DNA from 2 places in the Kitasatospora sp. NPDC004745 genome. Region 1 is predicted to be linked to the other one. Evidence: riboswitches for the same ligand, from Rfam matches in the RefSeq annotation. Region 1 holds a riboswitch; the other holds the start of a gene.
The links. Region 1 has a riboswitch for guanidine ahead of ACFYUY_RS00830 (MBL fold metallo-hydrolase). Riboswitches for the same ligand answer to the same signal wherever they lie in the genome.

Region 1 (3,433 bases):
GTCCTGCTCGGGCTGGCCGTCCTGGTGCCGCTCGCCCTCGTGGTGGCCCGGCGGCTCGCCGTGCTGCGGTTCGACGACAGCGTCGCCGCCTCGCTCGGCGTCGACCCGGGGCGGGTCCGGCTCGCCTGCCTGCTGCTGGCCGTCGCCCTGGCCGGGCTGGCCGTCGGCGTCTGCGGACCGGTCGGCTTCGTCGCCCTCGCCGCGCCCGTCCTCGCCGGGCGCCTCGCCGGGCCCGCCCGGGTGCCCGTGCTCGGCTCGGCGCTCACCGGCGCCCTGCTCGTCGTCCTCGCCGACACCCTCGGCCGGGTGCTGATCGGCGGGGTCGAGATCCCGGTCGGCATCGTCACCACCGTCCTGGGCGGGCCCTTCCTGCTGTGGGTGCTGCTCGGCCGCCGCGGCGACCCGGCGTAGCCCCCGTCCCGTCGCCCGTCCCCGTCCCCTGCCCCTGCCCCACCTTTCTCTTGCCGGCCCCGCCCTTCCCGCCACCGAGTCCCGGAGTGCTGCCCGTGGAACCCCACCCCCTGGTCGAACCCGACCCGCACGACCCCGCGTACCGGCTGGTCACCTTCGTCCACGAGCCCGAGCCGGACCAGCCCTGCGACGGCGTGCTCGCCCTCCTGCACACCGTCACCGACAAGGACCGCCACGCCGGCGACCTCACCCCGCACCTGATGGACCGTACGGCCGACGGCCGCTGGACCATCACCTACCGGCTGCGCGCCGACCACCGCGCCTCCTACCAGCTCCACCCCTACCGCGGCGCCGCCCCCGGCACCGCCCGGGCCGACTGGCTGCACGTCCTCGACCACGCCCGGCCGGACCCGCTCGACGAGCAGCCCCGGCTGCCCGCCCGCGACGGGCGCCACCCCTCCTCCGTGCTCAGCCTCCCCGGCGCCCCCGCCCAGCCGTACGTCCGGCGCCGCGACGGCGTGCCGCGCGGCCGCACCGTCGCCGCCGAGCACGCCGGCCGGCGGGTCGACGTCCACCTGCCCGCGGGGCACGGGGCCGGCCCGCATCCGGTGGCGGTGCTGCTCGACGGGGAGATGTGGGGCGAGGTGCTGTCCGTCGGCGACACCCTCGACAACCTCACGGCCGACGGGGCGATCCCGCCCACCGTCGCGCTGCTCGTCCACACCATGGGCCCCGGCCGGCCCGAGGACCTCAGCTGCAACCCGGAGTTCGTCGACCTCCTCGCCGACCGGCTGCTGCCCTGGGCCGCCGGCCGGTTCGGCGCCACCACCGACCCGGCCGCCACCGTCATCGCCGGCCAGAGCGCGGGCGGACTCACCGCCGCGTTCGCCGCCCACCGCCGCCCGGACCGGTTCGGCAACGCGCTCTCCCAGTCCGGCTCCTTCTGGTGGCCGGACGGCACCGACTTCGACGAGGGGAGCGAGTGGCTCACCCGCCGCTTCGCCGCCGACGAGCGGCGCCCGGCCCGCTTCTACCTGGAGGTCGGCCTCCAGGAGTGGATGCTGCTCACCCAGAACCGGCACCTGCGCGACGTCCTCGTGGCGCGCGGGTACGACCTCGAGTACCGGGAGTTCAACGGCGGCCACGACTACGCCTGCTGGCGCGGCGGCCTGGCCGACGGGCTGGCGCACCTGCTCGGCGGCCCGACCGGCTGAGGGCCCGGCGGGAGGCGCCCCCTCGCGGCACCGGGCCCTCACGACACCGGCTCATGACACCGGCCGCTCACGACTCCGGCCCCTCGACACCGGCCCCTCACCGCACCGGCCCCCGCGGGGCCGGACCGCCGCCGCGGGCGCGTGCTAGCGTCCCCGTGGCGGCGCGTCGGCGCCGGCCCCGGACGAGATGTGCGCCGTACCCGGCCCGCCAAGACGACGCACGCTGGGAGGCGTCATGGCTGCCGGTACCCCGGTCGCCCGTCCGCTGGACGTACGGTGGATCCACGGGTCCCCGTCGGCGAAGCACGACACGGACCCGGAGATCCAGGTCTACGAGTACGACGAGCACACCGTCATCCTGCGGCAGAACATGGCGGTCAACTACGAGGCGCCGTTCCTGTTCCTGCTCTTCGGGGACGAGCGGGCGGTGCTCATCGACACCGGGGCGACCCCGGAACCCGCGTTCTTCCCGCTGCGCACGGTCGTCGACGGGCTGATCGACGCATGGCTCGCCCGCAACCCCCGCGACGGCTACCGGCTGCTCGTGCTGCACACCCACCCGCACGGCGACCACGTCGCCGGCGACGGACAGTTCACCGGGCGGCCCCTCACCACCGTGGTCGCGGCGGACCCGGCCACCGCCTGGGCCCACTTCGGCTTCGACCGCGACCCGGAGGCGGTGGCCCTCGTCGACCTCGGCGGCCGGGTCCTGGAGTGCCTGGCCACCCCGGGACACCACCCGGCGGCCGTCACCTTCCACGACCCGCACACCGGCTTCCTGCTCACCGGGGACACGGTCTACCCCGGCCGGCTCTACATCGACGACTGGCCGGCCTTCACCAGGACCATCGACCGGCTGATCGCCTTCGCCGAACGGCGACCGGTGACGCACGTGCTCGGCTGCCACATCGAGATGACCCGCACCCCCGGCGTCGACTACCCGATCCGCTACACCCACCAGCCCGACGAGCCGCCGCTCGAACTGACCGTCGACCACCTGCACCGGATCCGCGCCGCCCTCACCGAACTCGGCGGCCGCCCCACCCGCCACGCGCTCGCCGACCTGATCCTCTGGCCCAGCGACTGAACCCGCCCCTCGGGCGGGCGGGCAGACGGGGGCGGCGCCGGTCAGCGCCGCCCCCGGGCCCCGGTCAGTCCTCCGGGGGCGGCGGGGCCGGCGGCTCCACCGGGAGGCGCTGCGCGACGAGGACGCCGACCGCGACCAGGCCGGCGGTGCCCAGCAGGGCGACCCGGTAGGGGCCCGCCGAGCCGGCGTCGTCACCGAGGGCCCCGATCACGGCGGCCGCGGCGGCGATCCCCAGAGCCCCGCCCAGCGTGCGGACGATGGTGAACAGGCCCATCGCCCGGCCCATCGCGGGCGGCGGGACGTCGGCGAAGCCGGCGATCTGGACGGTGAGCACGGCGGTGCCGAGGACCAGCCCGACCGCGAACATCAGCGCCCGCACCGCCCACGGGTTCTCGGCGAAGCCCAGGGCGGCCAGCACGAGCGCGGCCAGCAGCAGGGCGGGCCGGGCGAGGCGGCGCGGACCGAACCGCGGCAGCAGGCGGTCGACGACCTGGGAGGCGGCCATCAGGCCGAGCGCCTCCGGGAAGACGCTCAGGCCGGCGTCCAGCGCCGAGGCCCCGAGCGCCGCCTGGTAGAGCAGCGGGAGCGCGAACAGGGCGCCCATCAGGCCGGCCGAGGTGAGCAGGGCGAGCCAGGTGGCGGCGCCGTAGGCCCGGTCGGCGAGCAGCCGCACGTCCACCAGCGGTTCCTCGGCCCGGAGTTGGTGGCGCACCGCCGCGCC
Region 2 (3,433 bases), on a different contig from region 1:
CGCCCGGTGAAGATGACCCTCACCCGCGAGGAGTCCTTCCACACCCACACCTCGCGCCACCCCGCGCTGCTGCGCTACCGCCACCACGCCGACGCCGAGGGCCGGCTGGTCAAGGTCGAGGCGCAGATCCTGCTGGACGGCGGCGCGTACGCGGACGTCTCCGCCGAGGCGCTGGCGGCCGCCACGGCCTTCTCGGTCGGCCCGTACGTCTGCCCGAACGTCTTCGTGGACGCCTGGGCGGTGCGCACCAACAACCCGCCGGCCGGGCGGATGCGCGGCGAGGGCGCGCTGCAGGCCTGCTTCGCCCACGAGTCGCAGCTGGACCAGCTGGCCGCCCGGATCGGCGTGGACCCGGTGGAGATCCGCCGCCGCAACGCGATGTCCACCGGGGACCCGATGCCCACCGGGCAGGCCGTCACCTGCCCCGCGCCGGTGGGCGCGTTGCTGGAGGCCGTCGCGGCCGAGCCGCTGCCGGCCCTGCCGGTGGACGACCCGGACGCCGAGTGGCTGCTGCCGGGCGGGCCCGGCGGCGCCGGCGACCCGGCCGCGGTGCGGCGCGGGATCGGCTACGCGGTCGGCATGGTGCACATGCTCGGGGCCGAGGGCGAGGACGAGGTCTCCACCGCCACGGTGCGGGTCAGCGGTGACCACGCCACGGTGATCTGCGCGGCCGTCGACTCCGGGCAGGGCTTCGCCACCCTGGCGCGGCAGATCGTGCAGAGCGTGCTGGGCGTCAGCGAGGTCTACATCGCGCCGGCCGACAGCGACCAGTCGATCGCAGGGCCGTCCGCCCGGGGCCGGCACACCTGGGTCTCCGGCGGCGCGGTGGAGCGCGCCGCGCTGATGGTCCGCCACCAGCTGCTGCAGCCGATCGCCGCCAACTTCGGGATGTCCGCGGAGCTGCTGCAGATCGCCGACGGCAAGATCACCTCGTACGACGGGGTGCTCGGCATGCCGGTCGCCGAGGCGCTGGAGGGCAAGGAGCTGTGGGCCACCGCGCAGTGCCGCCCGCACCCGACCGAGCCGCTGGACGAGAACGGGCAGGGCGACGCCTTCGTCTCCATCGCCTTCTGCGCGATGCGCGCGGTGGTGGACGTGGACATCGAGCTGGGCGCCGTCCGGGTGGTCGAGATGACGGTCGCGCAGGACGTCGGCCGGGCGCTGAACCCGCGGCAGATCGAGGACCGGATCGAGGCCGGGGTGGCACAGGGCGTCGGCCTGGCGCTGCTGGAGGACCTGCGCACCGAGGGCGGGGTGCTGCAGAACCCCTCGCTCACCGGCTACCGGCTGCCCACCGCCCTGGACACCCCGGAGGTGCGGATCGCCGCCCTGCTGGAGGAGCGGGACGTGGTGGCGACCTTCGGCGCGAAGGCGGTCAGCGCGGTGCCCGCGGTGGTGGCCCCGGCGGCCGTCGCGGCGGCCGTCCGCGCCGCCACCGGCCTGCCGGTCGGCCGGCTGCCGATCCGCCCCGAGGACGCGATCGCGGGCTGACCGGGAATTCCCGGAAACGGGAATTGCCGGTCGGCGCGAAAGCCGACCGGCAATTCCTTTTCGAGGCCATGGCGGGAATCGAACCCGCGTGTACCGCTTTGCAGACGGTTCCCTAAGCCACTCGGGCACACGGCCAGTGAATTCATGGTGGCGGATTCCGCGACGGACCGTCAACGGCCGAATGTAAATTCTGCATGGCAACTCCGGCGGCGGCCCGTGCTACGGTCGGAGACAGGTGGTCGGACTCCGGCCACCCCGGACGAGCGCGTCGTACCCGGTGACGACAAGACGGCGCAGTTCAGCGGCAATCCGGCCGCTGTGGACTGCGGAGGTACGGCCGTCATGGCTTGGCTCGTTCTGATCGTCTCGGGTGTCCTGGAGACCGTGTGGGCGGTCGCCCTGGAATCGTCCAAGGGCTTCTCCCGGCTCGTCCCCAGCCTCGTCTTCGGCGTCGCCCTGCTGCTGAGCATGGGCGGGCTGGCGTACGCGATGCGCACCATCCCGATCGGCACCGGGTACGCGGTGTGGGTCGGCATCGGCGCGGTCGGCACCGCGCTCTACGGCATGGCCGTCCTGGGGGACGCGGTGACCGCGGCCCGGATCGGCTGCCTGCTGCTGATCGTCTCCGGCGTGGTGGGCCTCAAGGCGCTGCACTGACGCGGTGGTCCCGGGCCGTGCCGGGCGGCGGGTCCTAGGTCCTGCGGCGGATCCGGTCAGCGACCGGAGTCAGGGGTCACCCAGCCGGACGGCCCTTACGATGTTACGTATGACCACTGCCTCCCCCACCTCGGTCGACCCCGCGCCCGTACCCCTCGACGACGACCCCGGCGGCGGGGTCCTCAGCGGCCGCTACCGGGCGCTGACGCTGGGGATCGTCTCGGTGGTCCTGCTGCTCGCCTTCGAGGCGACGGCCGTCAACACCGCGATGCCGGTGGCGGCCCGCCAGCTCGACGGCCTCGGGCTCTACGCCTTCGCCTTCTCCGGCTACTTCACCACCACGCTGTTCGCCCTGGTCGTCTCGGGCCAGTGGTGCGACCGGCGCGGCCCGCTGCAGCCGCTGTTCGCCGGCATCGCGGTGTTCGGCGCCGGACTGGTGGTGGCCGGCGCGGCGCCGGGGATGTGGCTGTTCGTGGCCGGGCGGGCGGTCCAGGGGCTGGGCGGCGGCCTGGTGATCGTCGCCCTGTACGTGGTGGTCGGCCGGGCCTACCCGGAGCGGCTGCGGCCGTCCGTGTTCGCGGCCTTCTCCTCGGCCTGGGTGCTGCCCTCGATCGTCGGCCCGGTGGTCTCCGGGGCGGTCACCCAGCACCTGGGCTGGCGCTGGGTGTTCCTGGCGGTGCCCGTGCTGATCCTGCTGCCGCTGGCCGTGATGGGCCCGGCGCTGGCCCGCTCCGAGCGGGAGCACCCGGTGGCGAAGGGCGCGGACTTCGACCGCCGGCGCACCGTACTGGCCGCGATGGCGGCGGTCGGGGCGGGCCTGCTGCAGTACGCCGGCCAGCGGCTCGACCTGCTGGGGCTGCTCCCGGCGGCGGCCGGTGCGGCGCTGCTGCTGCCCGCCGTGCTGGGCCTGCTGCCCACCGGGACGCTGCGGGCCGGGCGCGGCCTGCCGACGGTGATCCTGCTGCGCGGGGTGGCCGCGGGGGCGTTCTTCGCGGCCGAGGCGTTCATCCCGCTGATGATGGTCACCCAGCGCGGGCTGTCCCCGACGCTGGCCGGGCTCACGCTGACCAGCGGCGGGCTCTCCTGGGCGCTGGGCTCGTGGCTGCAGGGGCGGCCGGGGGCGGAGCGCTACCGCGAGGCGATGATCCGGGGCGGGTTCGTGCTGACCGCGGTGGCGATCGCGGGCGCGGCGCTGGTGCTGGTCCCGGCGGTGCCGGCCTGGGTGGCGGCGGTCGCCTGGGGCGTCGGCGGGATCGGGATGGGCCTGACGGTCGCCAGCGTGAGC

Region 2: another riboswitch for guanidine. It lies ahead of ACFYUY_RS18025 (SMR family transporter); the one in region 1 lies ahead of ACFYUY_RS00830 (MBL fold metallo-hydrolase).

The regions. Positions count from the first base shown of each region.
Region 1 covers NZ_JBIALK010000001.1:227,600-231,032, reverse strand. Annotated here, with positions in the region: gene fhuB (Fe(3+)-hydroxamate ABC transporter permease FhuB) at 1-411, shown strand, start outside; gene fes (enterochelin esterase) at 507-1,625, shown strand; guanidine-III (ykkC-III) riboswitch at 1,781-1,848, shown strand; gene ACFYUY_RS00830 (MBL fold metallo-hydrolase) at 1,861-2,712, shown strand; gene ACFYUY_RS00825 (DHA2 family efflux MFS transporter permease subunit) at 2,777-3,433, opposite strand, start outside.
Region 2 covers NZ_JBIALK010000009.1:174,385-177,817, reverse strand. Annotated here, with positions in the region: gene ACFYUY_RS18035 (xanthine dehydrogenase family protein molybdopterin-binding subunit) at 1-1,491, shown strand, start outside; tRNA gene ACFYUY_RS18030 (tRNA-Cys) at 1,555-1,626, opposite strand; guanidine-III (ykkC-III) riboswitch at 1,724-1,789, shown strand; gene ACFYUY_RS18025 (SMR family transporter) at 1,834-2,148, shown strand; gene ACFYUY_RS18020 (MFS transporter) at 2,258-3,433, shown strand, end outside.